One region of the Enterobacter cloacae complex sp. HYC003_NIDB genome, then DNA from elsewhere that is predicted to be linked to it. Evidence: predicted binding sites of a transcription regulator. Region 1 holds the regulator's gene; each other region holds the start of a gene.

Evidence for each region. Region 1 encodes PurR, which represses purine synthesis genes. Its sites were predicted from a motif close to CANGCAAACGTTTGCNTG; they were not measured.
Region 2: gcvT (glycine cleavage system aminomethyltransferase GcvT) is a predicted target of PurR. The motif match lies at 2,273-2,290, and genes of this name have one in related genera.
Region 3: glyA (serine hydroxymethyltransferase) is a predicted target of PurR. The motif match lies at 925-942, and genes of this name have one in related genera.
Region 4: raiA (ribosome-associated translation inhibitor RaiA) is a predicted target of PurR. The motif match lies at 2,204-2,221, and genes of this name have one in related genera.

The regions. Positions count from the first base shown of each region.
Region 1 covers NZ_CP114220.1:2,818,581-2,822,625, forward strand. The annotation lists gene sodB (superoxide dismutase [Fe]) at 1-152, shown strand, start outside; gene O1722_RS13410 (MFS transporter) at 190-1,356, opposite strand; gene cydH (cytochrome bd-I oxidase subunit CydH) at 1,518-1,607, opposite strand; gene purR (HTH-type transcriptional repressor PurR) at 1,905-2,930, shown strand; gene punR (DNA-binding transcriptional activator PunR) at 2,948-3,859, opposite strand; gene punC (purine nucleoside transporter PunC) at 3,972-4,045, shown strand, end outside.
Region 2 covers NZ_CP114220.1:903,721-907,765, forward strand. The annotation lists gene ubiH (2-octaprenyl-6-methoxyphenyl hydroxylase) at 1-736, shown strand, start outside; gene ubiI (FAD-dependent 2-octaprenylphenol hydroxylase) at 749-1,951, shown strand; gene gcvT (glycine cleavage system aminomethyltransferase GcvT) at 2,349-3,443, shown strand; gene gcvH (glycine cleavage system protein GcvH) at 3,467-3,856, shown strand; gene gcvP (aminomethyl-transferring glycine dehydrogenase) at 3,981-4,045, shown strand, end outside.
Region 3 covers NZ_CP114220.1:1,307,734-1,311,778, forward strand. The annotation lists gene hmpA (NO-inducible flavohemoprotein) at 1-755, opposite strand, end outside; gene glyA (serine hydroxymethyltransferase) at 1,060-2,313, shown strand; gene O1722_RS06270 (DoxX family protein) at 2,367-2,789, opposite strand; gene O1722_RS06275 (3-phenylpropionate MFS transporter) at 2,962-4,045, shown strand, end outside.
Region 4 covers NZ_CP114220.1:1,255,465-1,259,509, reverse strand. The annotation lists gene yfiH (purine nucleoside phosphorylase YfiH) at 1-205, opposite strand, end outside; gene rluD (23S rRNA pseudouridine(1911/1915/1917) synthase RluD) at 202-1,182, opposite strand; gene bamD (outer membrane protein assembly factor BamD) at 1,314-2,051, shown strand; gene raiA (ribosome-associated translation inhibitor RaiA) at 2,319-2,660, shown strand; Phe leader region at 2,765-2,890, shown strand; gene pheL (pheA operon leader peptide PheL) at 2,766-2,813, shown strand; gene pheA (bifunctional chorismate mutase/prephenate dehydratase) at 2,921-4,045, shown strand, end outside.

The DNA of each region.
Region 1 (4,045 bases):
CCCCTCTTACCACCAGCGCCACGCCGCTGATGACCGTGGACGTATGGGAACACGCCTATTACATTGATTACCGTAATGCGCGCCCGAACTACCTGGAACACTTCTGGGCACTGGTTAACTGGGAATTTGTTGCGAAGAACTTCGCCGCGTAAGAGACACGCAGAAGGGGCAGCCCTTCTGCGTTTTTGTTTATTCCGCCGTACACACCGCTTCAGGCTGTTTACGACCAGACATCATCACCAGCAGCAGGCCGAGTGCAGCAATGATCGCCCCCATCACCGGCACAAAGCTGTAACCCAAACCACCTGAGATCACCGCCCCGCCCGCTGCGGCACCCAGCGCATTGCCCAGGTTAAACGCACCGATATTCACCGACGAAGAGAGCCCCGGCGCTTCGTGCGCAACGCGCATTACGCGCATCTGCAACGGTGGCACCACGGCAAAGGTTGCGGCGCCCCAAACCACCATGGCAATCGCGGCACCCACTTCGTTACGCGCCAGCCACGGAATCGCCACCATGATGACAATCAGCAGCGTTAAAAAACCTTTCAGTGTTCCACTGACGGAGCGGTCGGCAAATTTCCCGCCGAGATAGTTGCCAATCGAGAACCCGACACCAATTAGCACCAGCATCGCGGTAACAAAGAGTGGCGTTGCGTGGGTAATGTCGTGCAGCACCGGGGAGATATAGGTGTAGAGCGTAAACATCGCCCCGGCCCCCAGTACCGTGGTAAGCAGCGCGGACAACACCTGAGGACGCATCAGCACCGCCAGCTCTTTACGTACTTCCGGACGTTCTCCCGCACTTCCTTTCGGCAGTGAGAAGAACAGCGCAACCATCGCGACCACGCCCAGTCCGGCGGTTGCGAGGAAAGACATACGCCAGCCGATGGCTTCTCCCAGCCAGGTGGCAGCGGGAACGCCGCCGATATTAGCGATGGTGAGGCCCATGAACATAGTGGCTACCGCGCTGGCCTGCTTATGTTTTGGCACCACGCTGGCGGCAACAACCGAGCCCAGTCCGAAGAAGGCGCCATGGTTGAGGCTGGTCAGAATGCGCGAAAGCATCAGAGTGGTGTAATCGGGCGAAATTGCGGAAAGCACATTTCCGAGAGTGAAAATCGCCATCAGGAAAATCAGCGCATTGCGGCGAGCGCGGTGGGAAAGCAGCAGCGTCATCAGCGGCGCGCCCACCATCACGCCAATCGCGTAGGCGCTAATTAACATACCGGCCGCAGGAATTGAGACGTCCACACCCCGGGCGATAACAGGCAATAACCCCATAGGGGAGAATTCAGTGGTGCCAATCCCAAAGGCGCCAATCGCCAGGGCCAGCAGGGGAAAATTGATTTTCATGAAGAGACTCCGGATACCGTGCCATAACCCGGCACAGAACTAAGAAGTCAAAAGCATGACATCAATCACAAAAAATGAGAAGTTAACATTTTGGCAAAAGATTTTTGCCGGAGAGGTAACAATAGCGGCAAGAGAGGGAGAAGGTTCTCCCCCCTCCTGAATCAGTGCAGCGCAGCGGTTAAACCACCCGCAACAATCAGGGCAAGAACAACAATGGTGGTAAACAGCGAAAACTTCAGATCGGTACTCATCAATTTTTCTCCTTTTATTCACCCTACGAAAAGTGAGCTTGCTCATTTTTACACAGTTCAGGTCAAAAATCTTCCAGGATTTAAGCGGATATCCACTTTACCTCTTCCCCTTTTCATCAAGATAGGACAAAATTCCACGCTAAATTTATTAGCGTACCGGCCACTGACCCCCTCCTGACGTCCTGTGTCGTTTTCCCGGCGTGTCGCAACTCATGTTTGCGTGATAAGGGTGAGAGAAGGCAAACGTTTACCTTCAATTTTTTCAGGAGCTTAGGATATGGTCTGGAGTGACATTTAATGGCAACAATTAAAGACGTAGCAAAACGCGCAAACGTTTCCACCACAACCGTATCACATGTTATTAACAAAACGCGTTTCGTCGCTGAAGAGACGCGTAATGCCGTCTGGGCGGCAATCAAAGAACTGCACTACTCGCCAAGTGCCGTCGCCCGCAGCCTGAAGGTTAATCACACCAAATCGATTGGCCTGCTGGCCACCAGCAGTGAAGCGGCCTACTTTGCTGAAATCATCGAAGCCGTTGAAAAAAACTGCTTCCAGAAAGGCTATACCCTGATTCTGGGCAACGCGTGGAACAACATTGAAAAACAGCGCGCTTACCTGTCAATGATGGCGCAAAAGCGCGTCGACGGCCTGCTGGTAATGTGTTCTGAATACCCTGAGTCGGTCCTTTCCATGCTGGAAGAGTATCGCCACATTCCGATGGTGGTCATGGACTGGGGCGAAGCGCGCGCAGACTTCACCGACTCCGTAATTGATAACGCCTTTGAAGGCGGCTACATGGCGGGGCGTTATCTGGTAGAACGCGGTCATCGTGAAATTGGCGTGATCCCGGGTCCGCTGGAGCGTAACACCGGAGCTGGCCGTCTGGCCGGTTTCATGAAAGCGATGGAAGAGGCGCTGATCACCGTGCCGGAAAACTGGATTGTTCAGGGCGACTTCGAGCCGGAGTCGGGCTATCGCGCCATGCAGCAGATCGTCTCCCAGCCGCATCGCCCTACCGCGGTGTTCTGCGGCGGCGACATCATGGCGATGGGCGCGCTCTGCGCGGCGGATGAACTCGGCCTGCGCGTCCCGCAGGATATCTCGGTGATCGGCTATGACAACGTGCGCAACGCCCGCTTCTTTACCCCGGCGCTGACCACCATTCACCAGCCGAAAGATTCGCTGGGTGAAACGGCCTTCAACATGCTGCTGGACAGGATCGTCAACAAGCGTGAACAGTCCCAGTCCATTGAAGTTCACCCGCGCCTGATTGAACGCCGTTCCGTTGCGGACGGTCCGTTCCGCGACTACCGTCGTTAATCACTTTACGGGACCAGCTATGCTGGTTCCCGCAACCACTCCCGGTTCAGCGTTTCGCTGTCGCCCAGATAATCCAGCAGCCAGTCCATGGCGGGCGAGACGTCGTTTTGCTGCCACGTCAGACAGCACGCGGCATCCGGGAAGGGGTTTTCCAGCGTCAAGGCCACCCACTCTCCCGCATCGATGCGCGGGCGCGCAAAATGCACCGGCACCATGCCAACGCACAGCCCCGCGCTCAGACAGGTGGCCGACGACTCCCAGTCCGGCGCGACCACGCGGCGCTGATTATCCAGCAGCCAGGTAATGCGCTTGGGCAGCGAGCGGGAGGTATCTTCCAGCACCAGCGAGGGCCAGTTGCGTAAGGTGTCATCGCTCAGCGGACCTTCCTGCGCCGCCAGCGGGTGATCGCGCGCGACCACGCAGGTCCAGCTCAGCATGCCCATGTCGCGAAACGCGTAGCGCCCCCCAACCGGGATCGCCTGGGTTGCACCAATCGCCATCTCCGCCCTGCCGTCCGCCAGCGCATCCCAGACGCCGTTGAACACTTCCTGCGAAACACGCAGTTCGACGTCGGAAAAATGACGATAGAAATCGACGATCATCTGCCGGGTCCGCTCCGGCTTAACGATGTTATCCACCGCGATAGCGAGATGCCCGCGCCAGCCGTTGGCGATCTGCTGGCACTGCTCACGGGTGATCTGCATTTTTTTGATAACAGACCGCCCTTCCTTCAAAAACCACGCTCCGGCAGGCGTGAGCTCCACGTCGCGATGGCGCCGCTCGAACAGCGGGACCGCCAGCCACGCTTCCAGCTGGCGCACCGTATAGCTGATAGCCGAGGGAACGCGATGCAGCTCCTGGGCGGCACCGGTAAAGCTGCCGTTACGCGCCACGGCATCAACCACTTCAAGGGAATAATCTGACCACATCTTTAGCCTGCAAATTTTTTGAATGCACCCGCCAAATATTAGCGTTTCACAAGCCGCTTTGCACTCCCTACACTCTGCGCCAACGTACACCTGCCTCCTCAGGAGAAAAAAAGTGCAACCCAGGAAAGGATTTTTAGTCTGGCTCGGCGGCTTAAGCGTGCTGGGCTTTTTGGCGACCGATATGTA
Region 2 (4,045 bases), 1.9 Mb from region 1:
CAACGGCACCACGCTGGAGGGGCAACTGCTGGTGGCGGCAGATGGTTCACGCTCCGCGATCGCCACGCAGTGCGGCGTCGAATGGCGCTCTGAACCCTATGGGCAGGCGGCGGTCATCGCTAACGTCTCTACGGCTGGCGCGCATAACGGCAGGGCATTTGAGCGCTTCACGGAGCACGGCCCGCTGGCCATGCTGCCGATGTCGAACGGGCGCTGCTCGCTGGTATGGTGCCATGCGCAGGATCGGGCCGATGAGGTTCTCTCCTGGTCCGACGAACGTTTTTGTTCCGAGCTGCAAAAAGCCTTCGGCTGGCGGCTTAGGCGCATCACCCATGCCGGAAAACGCGTGGCCTATCCGCTCGCGCTGACGACCGCATCGCAGACTGTCTCCCATCGCGTCGCCCTGCTCGGCAACGCCGCGCAGACGCTGCACCCCATCGCCGGGCAAGGCTTCAACCTTGGCCTCCGTGACGTGATAAGCCTGGCAGAGCTACTGGCCCGGACGTGGAGCGAACAACAGGATTGTGGCGCATACTCGGTGCTAAGCCATTACCAGAAACGACGCCAGGCGGACAAAGCGGCGACCATTGGCGTCACCGACGGTTTAGTCCACCTGTTTGCCAATCGCTGGGCACCGCTGGTTGCGGGTCGCAACCTTGGGCTGATGGCGATGGAACTGTTCATTCCGGCACGTGACGTGCTGGCGCAGCGGACCCTGGGTTGGGTCGCGCGTTAAGGAGTATTGACCGTGCAAAATGTTGATGTCGCCATTGTGGGTGGCGGAATGGTAGGACTGGCGCTGGCCTGTGGTTTACAGGGCAGCGGCCTGCGCGTGGCCGTGCTTGAGCAAAAAGCGCCGCAGCCTGTGGCGCAGGATGCACCGCCGGAGCTGCGCGTCTCGGCGATCAATGCCGCCAGCGAAAAGCTACTGACGCACCTTGGCGTCTGGTCTGAAATCGTGGCGCTGCGTGCCAGCTGTTACCATGGCATGGAAGTGTGGGATAAAGACAGCTTCGGCCGTATCGCGTTTGACGATGAAAGCATGGGCTACAGCCACCTTGGACACATCGTTGAAAACGCGGTGATCCACCACGCGCTGTGGCAGAAAGCGCAGCAGTGCAGCGACGTCACGCTGATCGCACCGGCGAAACTTCAGCAGGTGGCGTGGGGCGAAAACGACGCGTTTATCACTCTTGAAAGTGGCGACATGCTGACCGCGCGTCTGGTGGTGGGTGCCGACGGCGCCAATTCCTGGCTGCGTAACAAAGCGGATATTCCGCTGACCTTCTGGGATTACCGCCATCACGCGTTGGTGGCCACAATCCGCACCGAAGAGCCGCACGGCGGCGTGGCGCGCCAGATTTTCCATAATGACGGCATTCTGGCCTTCCTGCCGCTTGCCGATCCGCATCTCTGCTCCATCGTCTGGTCTTTAGAGCCGGAGAAAGCGCAGCAGATGCAGGAGGCGACGCCGGATGCCTTCAGTCAGGCGCTATGCGTGGCGTTTGATAACCGTCTGGGCCTGTGCATGCTTGAAAGCGAACGCCAGACGTTTCCGTTAACCGGTCGCTACGCGCGTCAGTTTGCCGCGCACCGTCTGGCGCTGGTGGGGGATGCGGCGCATACCATTCATCCGCTGGCCGGGCAGGGGGTGAACCTCGGCTTTATGGACGCGGCTGAGCTGGTTGAAGAGCTGCGTCGCCTGCATCGGGAAGGTAAAGATATTGGTCAGCATCTGTATCTGCGTCGCTACGAGCGCAGCCGCAAACACAGTGCGGCGATGATGCTGGCGGGGATGCAGGGTTTCCGCGAGCTGTTTGCCGGAGCGAATCCGGCGAAAAAACTGCTGCGCGATATTGGCCTCAAGCTGGCCGACACTCTTCCCGGCGTAAAACCGCAGCTTCTTCGTCAGGCAATGGGCCTCAACGATCTTCCCGACTGGTTACGTTAATCTCGATCCCCGTCACACTTTATTTTCCCGGCCTCCGCGCCGGGGAAATTTCCTCGTTTGAAATAATCTAATTTCACGTCATTTTTCGCATTAGAAAATCTAATCTTACTATTTTTATGTTACGGAAATTCGGCCCGTTTTTCCGCACGAAATATCACCATCTGCTAAATTCTGTTAGATCATTGTTAATTTTATGCGGGTTTAATCGCATTTTCCCAGTGAATAACTCTGTAGGCTTTTCAGCGATTTTTGGTCATAAGCTAATGTGATGACCCGTTTTACCTTATGGTTAACCGCCGGTTTCGGTGGTAAGTTCAGGTAAAAGAGAACGTTTGCGTCGGCCCCCGATCGCGAGGCCGACACCGGGTTTCACGGTGAATTTTTCAACGAGGAAAAGATGGCTCAACAGACTCCTTTGTACGAACAGCACGTGTTGTGCGGTGCTCGCATGGTGGACTTCCACGGCTGGATGATGCCGCTGCACTACGGCTCGCAGATTGATGAGCACCACGCGGTGCGCACCGATGCCGGTATGTTCGACGTGTCTCATATGACGATTGTCGACCTGCGCGGTAGCCGCACCCGGGAGTTTTTGCGTTATCTGCTGGCAAACGACGTCGCCAAACTGAAAACGCCGGGCAAAGCGCTCTATACCGGCATGCTCAATGCCTCTGGCGGCGTGATTGACGACCTCATCGTCTACTACTTCACCGAAGATTTCTTCCGCCTCGTTGTAAACTCCGCCACCCGCGAAAAAGACCTCTCCTGGATTTCCCAACACGCTGAACCTTACGCCATTGACATCACCGTCCGTGACGATCTGTCGCTGATTGCGGTGCAGGGGCCAAACGCCCAGGCAAAAGCCGCGTCTCTGTTCAGCGACGAGCAGCGCAAAGCCACCGAAGGCATGAAGCCGTTCTTCGGCGTGCAGGCGGGGGATCTGTTTATCGCCACCACCGGCTACACCGGTGAAGCGGGCTACGAAATTGCCATGCCGAACGAGAAGGCCGCTGATTTCTGGCGTGCGCTGGTGGAGGCGGGCGTGAAGCCTGCGGGCCTGGGCGCGCGCGATACGCTGCGTCTGGAAGCGGGGATGAACCTCTACGGTCAGGAGATGGACGAAGGCGTCTCTCCGCTGGCCGCCAACATGGGCTGGACCATCGCATGGGAACCGGCCGACCGTGATTTTATTGGCCGTGAAGCGCTGGAGATGCAGCGCGAGAAGGGCACTGAACAGCTGGTTGGCCTGGTGATGAAAGAAAAAGGCGTGCTGCGCGGCGAGCTGCCGGTGCGTTTCACCGATGCCGATGGCAATCATCGCGAAGGCGTGATCACCAGCGGAACGTTCTCCCCGACGCTCGGCTACAGTATTGCCCTGGCACGCGTGCCGGCGGGGATTGGCGAAACGGCGGTGGTGCAGATCCGCAACCGCGAAATGCCGGTCAACGTGACCAAACCGATTTTTGTTCGCGCCGGTAAGCCGGTCGCCTAACTATTTTTATCAGGAGAACTTCAATGAGCAATGTGCCAGCAGAACTGAAATACAGCAAAGAACACGAGTGGCTGCGCAAAGAGGCGGACGGCACTTACACCGTTGGGATCACCGAGCACGCGCAGGAGCTGCTGGGCGACATGGTGTTTGTTGACCTGCCGGAAGTGGGCGCAACCGTGAGCGCAGGCGACGACTGTGCGGTGGCGGAATCCGTTAAAGCGGCCTCTGACATCTACGCCCCGGTGAGCGGTGAAATTGTTGCCGTGAACGACGCGCTGAGCGACTCCCCGGAGCTGGTCAACAGCGAACCGTATGAAGGCGGCTGGATCTTCAAGATCAAAGCCAGCGACGAAGCGCAGGTTGCCGCGCTGCTGGATGCGACCGCGTACGAAGCACTGTTAGAAGACGAGTAATCAGTAATTCCCCTCTCCCTTTGGGAGAGGGCAGGGGTGAGGGTGCCAATCTTCCCCTCACCCTAACCCTCTCCCAAAGGGAGAGGGAACTTAAATTCACTGCACGTTTCAGGAACCATCGCTCATGACACAGACTTTAAGCCAGCTTGAAAACCGTGGCGCCTTCATTGAACGTCACATTGGGCCGGA
Region 3 (4,045 bases), 1.5 Mb from region 1:
AAATCGCCCGCCGGTGCCGCCAGATGGACCACGTCGCCCACGCTGGCTTCGTTATGCAGCCAGTTGGATACCTGACCGCCTTCCTCACGTTTAACCGCAATGCGATAGCCTTTGCCGTCTGGCTTGCGGGTCAGGGAGTACTGGCGAATCTCCTGGTGCGGGAAGCCTTCAGGCTTCAGCCAGACGCCCAGATACTGGCCCGGCTGGTAATCGGCAACCGGCTGACCGTCCACTGGCTCAAACTCAAAGCTGGTGATCAGTGCGCTGCGCGGGGTTTTCTCAACGATGCGGAAGGCGCGCGTGCCTTCCCAGCCGCCATTCTTGCTGGCGTTTTCGCTGTAGATCTGCGCTTCACGGTTGATGAATACGTTTGCCAGTACGCCATAGGCCTTACCCCAGGCATCCAGTACTTCCTGGCCCGGGCTGAACATTTCGTCCAGGGTTGCCAGCAGGTGACTGCCGACGATGTTGTACTGCTCAGGTTTGATCTGGAAGCTGGTGTGCTTCTGGGCGATTTTTTCCACCGCAGGCAGCAGAGCCGGCAGGTTTTCGATGTTGCTGGCATAGGCGGCAATAGCGTTAAACAGCGCTTCGCGCTGATCGCCGTTACGCTGGTTGCTCATGTTGAAAATCTCTTTGAGCTCCGGGTTATGCGCGAACATGCGATCGTAGAAATGGGCGGTCAGTTTAGGACCCGTTTCAACCAGCAGGGGGATTGTGGCTTTCACGGTAGCGATGGTTTGGGCGTCGAGCATAGCAGCTTCCTTCTGATGTTACTTTAATGATGTATTTTATATGCATCTTATAAAAATACCCCTGCAATGTAAATGGTTCTTTGCATCGTGAAAAATATGCATCACAAAGCTGAAAAGAAATCCGTTGAAAATGGCGAGAGCTTTATTGCTCAAACCCTTGCGTGGCGTGGAGGTAAACGTTTGCGTAAAATCGTTTGTCAAGACCTGTTATCGCAGAACTATTCAGTTATACTGTTGCCCGTCGTCCAACAGGACTGCCTTTTCAGGCCAAAAATTTACTTGTTAGCTGAGTCAGGAGATGCGGATGTTAAAGCGTGAAATGAACATTGCCGATTATGATGCCGAACTGTGGCAGGCTATGGAGCAGGAAAAAGTACGTCAGGAAGAGCACATCGAACTGATCGCCTCCGAAAACTACACCAGCCCGCGCGTGATGCAGGCGCAGGGTTCTCAGCTGACCAACAAATATGCTGAAGGTTATCCGGGCAAGCGCTACTACGGCGGTTGCGAATACGTTGATATCGTTGAGCAGCTGGCGATTGACCGTGCGAAAGAACTCTTTGGCGCTGACTACGCGAACGTCCAGCCGCACTCTGGCTCTCAGGCTAACTTCGCTGTTTACACCGCGCTGTTGCAGCCGGGCGATACCGTTCTGGGTATGAACCTGGCGCAGGGCGGCCACCTGACTCACGGCTCCCCGGTTAACTTCTCTGGCAAACTGTACAATATCATCCCTTACGGTATTGATGAGTCCGGTAAAATTGACTACGAAGACATGGCGAAGCAGGCCAAAGAGCACAAGCCGAAGATGATCATCGGTGGCTTCTCTGCTTACTCCGGCATCGTTGACTGGGCAAAAATGCGTGAAATCGCTGACAGCATCGGCGCGTACCTGTTCGTCGACATGGCGCACGTTGCCGGTCTGATTGCGGCAGGCGTTTACCCGAACCCGGTTCCACATGCGCACGTTGTGACCACCACCACCCACAAAACCCTGGCAGGTCCACGCGGTGGCCTGATCCTGGCGAAAGGCGGTGACGAAGAGCTGTATAAAAAACTGAACTCCGCCGTGTTCCCAAGCGCCCAGGGCGGCCCGCTGATGCACGTTATCGCCGCGAAAGCCGTCGCGCTGAAAGAAGCGATGGAGCCAGAGTTCAAGGTTTACCAGCAGCAGGTTGCTAAAAACGCCAAAGCGATGGTGGAAGTGTTCCTGAACCGTGGCTACAAAGTGGTGTCTGGCGGGACTGAAAACCACCTGTTCCTGCTGGACCTGGTTGATAAGAACCTGACCGGTAAAGAAGCTGACGCTGCCCTCGGCCGCGCCAACATCACCGTGAACAAAAACAGCGTGCCAAACGATCCGAAGAGCCCGTTCGTGACCTCCGGTATCCGTATCGGTTCTCCGGCCGTAACTCGCCGTGGCTTTAAAGAAGCGGAAGTGAAAGAGCTGGCGGGCTGGATGTGTGACGTTCTGGACAACATCAATGACGACGCGGTTATCGAGCGCGTTAAAGGTAAAGTGCTGGACATCTGCGCACGCTTCCCGGTTTACGCATAATTCTCTGCGTCGCAAAACTGAAAAAGGCCGCTCATGCGGCCTTTTTTTATGGGCTAACGTCGGTCAAGGGAGATGGCCCCCGGCCCGGTAATCGCCAGCAAAATAAAGGCGCCAGCGATACTTACATTTTTGTAGAAGTTAATCATATTTGGCAGAACCGCATCGCCCGTCATATCCCAGTAGTGGTGACCAATCACCGCTGTTCCCAGCGTATAGAAGACAAAGATCACCGCGAGGGGGCGGGTGAAAAAGCCCAGTACAATCAGAATCGCGGCGGGGACTTCCATCACCACCGCAACAATGGCGGCCAGCATGGGCATGGGGGCGCCGAGCGACGTCATATACTGAACGGTGCCGCTAAACCCCGTCAGCTTGGGATAACCGAAAATAATAAACAGGACCACAATAGCAATGCGGGCAATTAAAAGCAGGAAAGAACGAGAGGAGCCGAAATCGAAATAACGTAAGCTGTTCATGGCAAACGACCTCTTCAGGCGATGTCTTATAAACGTAATACAGTTTTACCGCTCTCGCCATACGCTGTCCGGCTGGTGATGATGTTAATTTATCGTTAATTTATAGCGCGCTAACGACTTGCTAAAGTCAGGGATTAACGCCAGACTATCGCCTCCATTTCGGGAGGGATTCATGGTCTTGCATTCCACGCGCTGGCTGGCGCTCAGCTATTTCACCTATTTCTTTAGTTACGGTATTTTTTTGCCTTTCTGGAGCGTCTGGCTCAAGGGAATTGGTCTGACGCCTGAGACCATTGGCATCCTGCTGGGCGCGGGGCTGGTGGCACGTTTCCTGGGTAGCCTGCTGATTGCGCCCCGCGTCAGCGATCCCTCCTTACTGATTAAAGCGGTGCGAATTCTGGCCCTGCTGACGCTGGTCTTTGCGGCCTGCTTCTGGGTCAGCCATCAGTTTGCCTGGCTGATGGTGGTAATGGTTGGCTTTAATCTGTTCTTCTCCCCGCTGGTGCCGCTGACGGATGCCCTGGCGAACACCTGGCAAAAGCAGATCATCATGGACTATGGCCGCGTGCGCCTGTGGGGATCGATTGCCTTCGTGATCGGCTCTGCGCTGGTCGGGAAACTGGTCAGCCTCTATGACTATCGTGCCATTCTGGCGCTGTTAACGCTCGGCATCGCCTCGATGCTGCTCGGTATGTTGCTGCGTCCGTCGGTAATGCCGCAGGGCGAAAGCCGCCATCAGGAGAGCGCCGGCTGGCCCGCCTGGCGCTCGCTGGTGGCGCAAAGCTGGCGTTTCCTGGCCTGCGTCTGTCTGCTCCAGGGGGCACATGCGGCCTATTACGGCTTCAGCGCCATCTACTGGCAGGGGGCGGGCTACTCGGCTTCTGCGGTAGGCTACCTGTGGTCGCTCGGCGTGGTGGCGGAGGTCATTATCTTCGCGCTGAGCCAAAAACTTTTCCGTCGTTTCGGGGCGCGTGACCTGCTGCTGCTTTCCGCCGTGTGCGGCGTGGTGCGCTGGGGCATCATGGGCTGGACGACGGAGCTGCCGTGGCTGATTGTGGCGCAAATTCTGCACTGCGGAACCTTCACCGTGTGCCATCTGGCGGCGATGCGCTACATCGCGGCGCGAGAGGGTGGGGACGTTATTCGTCTTCAGGCGGTCTATTCAGCGGTGGCGATGGGCGGCAGTATTGCGGTGATGACCGTATTTGCCGGTTTCCTCTATCAGCACCTGGGGCACGGTGTGTTCTGGGTGATGG
Region 4 (4,045 bases), 1.6 Mb from region 1:
GCTCAAGCCAGACCGGTTTTGAAGGAAGGTTTCCCGCAGCAAAGAGGCGTTTACGGTTCTCTTCAACGTGCTCCAGGTTATCGCCACAGTGCGCACCGAGGTTCAGAGACTCCCACGCGCCCTGGCTCACGCCACCGATACGGGTTGAACTACAGGCGGCCACGCCTTCAGGCAGTGTCCACTCCGGGACAATCAGTTTGGTCATAACCAGTCCACGTGATCCTTATGTTCTTCGAAATCTGCGCGCATCGCGTCGATAAGTTCCACCATATCCTGTGGGATCGGCGCATGCCATTCCATCTGAATTCCGGTGATTGGGTGGTAAAGACGCAGCATCGTCGCATGCAGCGCCTGGCGATCGAATTTACGCAGCACGGAGATGAATTCATCCGATGCGCCCTTTGGTGGACGCGGACGACCGCCGTAAACCGGGTCACCCACCAGCGGATGGGTAATATGCGCCATGTGCACGCGGATCTGGTGAGTACGCCCGGTTTCCAGGCGCAGACGCAGGCGCGTATGAATACGGAAATGTTCCATGATGCGGTAGTGGGTTACCGCCGGTTTACCCATCGGGTGTACGGACATATGCGTACGCTTGGTTGGGTGACGGCTGATAGGCTCTTCCACCGTGCCGCCAGAGGTCATATGACCAATCGCCACCGCTTCATACTCACGGGTGATTTCGCGCAGTTGCAACGATTCCACCAGGCGAGTCTGGGCGGGAACCGTCTTCGCCACCACCATCAGACCCGTGGTGTCTTTATCCAGACGGTGAACGATACCGGCACGCGGTACATCGGCAATCGGCGGATAATAATGAAGGAGAGCGTTAAGTACCGTACCGTCAGGATTGCCCGCGCCCGGGTGAACAACAAAGTCGCGCGGCTTGTTGATGACCAGAATGTCGTCATCTTCGTAGACGATATCCAGCGGGATATCCTGCGGCTCGAAGCGGACTTCCTCTTCGATTTCAGCATTGATGGCGACAGCTTCCCCACCAAACACTTTCTCTTTTGGTTTGTCCCAGATCTTGCCGTTTACCAGCACGCGCTGGTCAAGGATCCATTCTTTTATGCGTGAACGCGAATAATCAGGGAACAATTCGGCCAAAGCCTGATCTAAGCGTTGACCGAGCTGATTTTCGGAGACTGTTGCGGTGAGTTCTACTCGTTGTGCCATAAACTGCTTCTTCGTTTAACGTTGGGTTTTACGGCTTTGCCGTTTAATATAGTGTGCTATTGTAGCTGGTCTTAATCGGGAGCAGGAACTGAGTTTCTCCCGGACAAACATTTGAGGAAAGTCAAAACGTCATGACGCGCATGAAATATCTGGTGGCAGCGGCCACGTTGAGCCTGGCTTTGGTGGGCTGCTCCGGTTCGAATGAACAGGTCCCTGACAATCCGCCGAATGAAATCTATGCGACTGCACAACAAAAGTTGCAGGACGGTAACTGGAAACAGGCGATAACGCAACTGGAAGCGTTGGATAATCGCTATCCGTTTGGCCCGTATTCGCAGCAGGTACAGTTAGATCTTATCTACGCCTACTACAAAAATGCCGATCTGCCGCTGGCTCAGGCAACCATCGATCGTTTCATGCGTCTGAACCCTACCCATCCTAACATCGATTACGTGATGTACATGCGCGGCCTGACTAACATGGCGCTGGATGATAGTGCATTGCAGGGCTTCTTCGGGGTGGATCGTTCCGACCGTGACCCGCAACATGCGCGTGATGCTTTCAATGACTTCTCCAAACTGGTGCGTAGCTACCCGAACAGCCAGTACATTACCGATGCCACTAAGCGTCTGGTATTCCTGAAAGATCGTCTGGCGAAGTATGAGTACTCCGTTGCGGAATACTACACCCGCCGTGGCGCATGGGTTGCCGTGGTTAACCGTGTAGAAGGCATGCTGCGTGATTATCCGGATACCCAGGCCACGCGTGATGGCCTGAAGCTGATGGAGAATGCGTATCGCCAGATGCAGATGACGGCTCAGGCTGACAAAGTGGCGAAAATCATCGCCGCGAACAGCAGCAACACCTGATACCGCTACAACGCATAACGGCAGCCCGCGGGCTGCCGTTTTTTTATTCTTTCAGACTTACGCTGAAGCGGTTTAGCTTCAACACATCCATTCAACTATGACCGCAATTGTTGGCTTCGACAAGGTAAATCTCACCTCTTCCTGCCCTGCCTCACAAAAAAGATTCCCTGACAAAAACCGACAAAATAACGTGATCTAAATCACACATTTTGACATTAGGTCGGGTATGCTGGAATCACCAAGACGGAAAGACAAGAGGTAAAATTTATGACAATGAACATTACCAGTAAACAAATGGAAATTACTCCGGCAATCCGCCAGCACGTCGCAGACCGTCTCGCCAAACTGGATAAATGGCAAACACATTTGATTAATCCACATATCATCCTGTCCAAGGAGCCGCAGGGTTTCATCGCTGATGCAACTATCAATACTCCAAACGGCCATCTGGTCGCCAGCGCAAAACACGAGGATATGTACACCGCAATTAACGATTTGATCAACAAGCTGGAACGGCAGCTCAATAAAGTGCAACACAAAGGTGAAGCACGTCGCGCCGCAACCTCGGTGAAAGACGCCAGCTTCGCGGAAGAAGTTGAAGAAGAGTAATCCTCTAAAATTGAGTGTACCGACAACGCGCCTTCGGGCGCGTTTTTTATTGACAGGATCAAAACAGTGCAGGTACTTTAACCCTATCAATTTCAGGATGACTTTATGAAACAGACGCCGTTTTTCTTCGCATTCTTTTTTACCTTCCCCTGACCGGGAGGCGTTTCGTCGTGTGATAAAGAATGCGAAGACGAACAACAAGGCCTCCCACACCGGGAGGCCTTTTTTATTGATAACGATAAAATGAGACAGACAACACTATGACACCGGAAAACCCGCTCCTGGATTTACGCGTAAAAATCAGTGCACTCGACGAAAAATTACTGGCCCTGCTGGCAGAACGCCGCGCGCTCGCCGTTGAAGTGGGCAAAGCCAAGCTCGAGTCCCATCGGCCGGTGCGCGATATCGATCGCGAACGTGATTTACTGGAACGGTTGATTCAACTCGGCAAAGCGCATCATCTGGATGCGCACTACATCACCCGCCTGTTCCAGCTCATCATCGAAGACTCCGTTCTGACGCAACAAGCCCTGCTCCAGCAGCATCTGAACAAAACCAACCCGCACTCTGCTCGTATCGCTTTCCTCGGCCCGAAAGGCTCCTATTCTCACCTGGCGGCTCGCCAGTACGCAGCCCGACATTTCGAAGAGTTTATTGAGAGCGGCTGCGCGAAATTTGCAGACATCTTCAACCAGGTCGAAACCGGCCAGGCAGATTACGCCGTGGTGCCTATTGAGAACACCAGTTCCGGCGCCATCAACGATGTTTACGATCTGCTCCAGCACACCAGCCTGTCGTTAGTCGGCGAGTTGACTATCCCTATCGATCACTGTGTGCTGGTCTCTGGCTCAACCGATCTGAGTCAGATCGAAACGGTGTACAGCCACCCGCAGCCGTTCCAGCAGTGCAGCCAGTTCCTGAACCGTTATCCGCACTGGAAAATTGAATACACCGAAAGCACCTCGGCGGCGATGGAAAAAGTGGCGCAGGCAAACTCTTCTGCCGTCGCGGCTCTCGGTAGCGAAGCGGGCGGCGCGCTGTATGGCTTACAGGTGCTGGAACGCAATCTGGCCAACCAGACGCAGAATATCACCCGTTTCGTGGTTCTGGCCCGCAAGGCCATCAACGTGTCGGACCAGGTCCCGGCGAAAACCACCCTGCTGATGGCGACCGGCCAGCAGGCGGGTGCGCTGGTTGAAGCGCTGCTGGTGCTGCGTAATCACAACCTGATCATGACGAAGCTGGAATCCCGCCCAATACATGGCAACCCGTGGGAAGAAATGTTTTATCTCGACGTTCAGGCCAACCTGGAGTCTGCGTCCATGCAGAAAGCCCTGCGCGAACTGGGCGAGATCACACGCTCCATGAAAGTGCTGGGCTGCTAT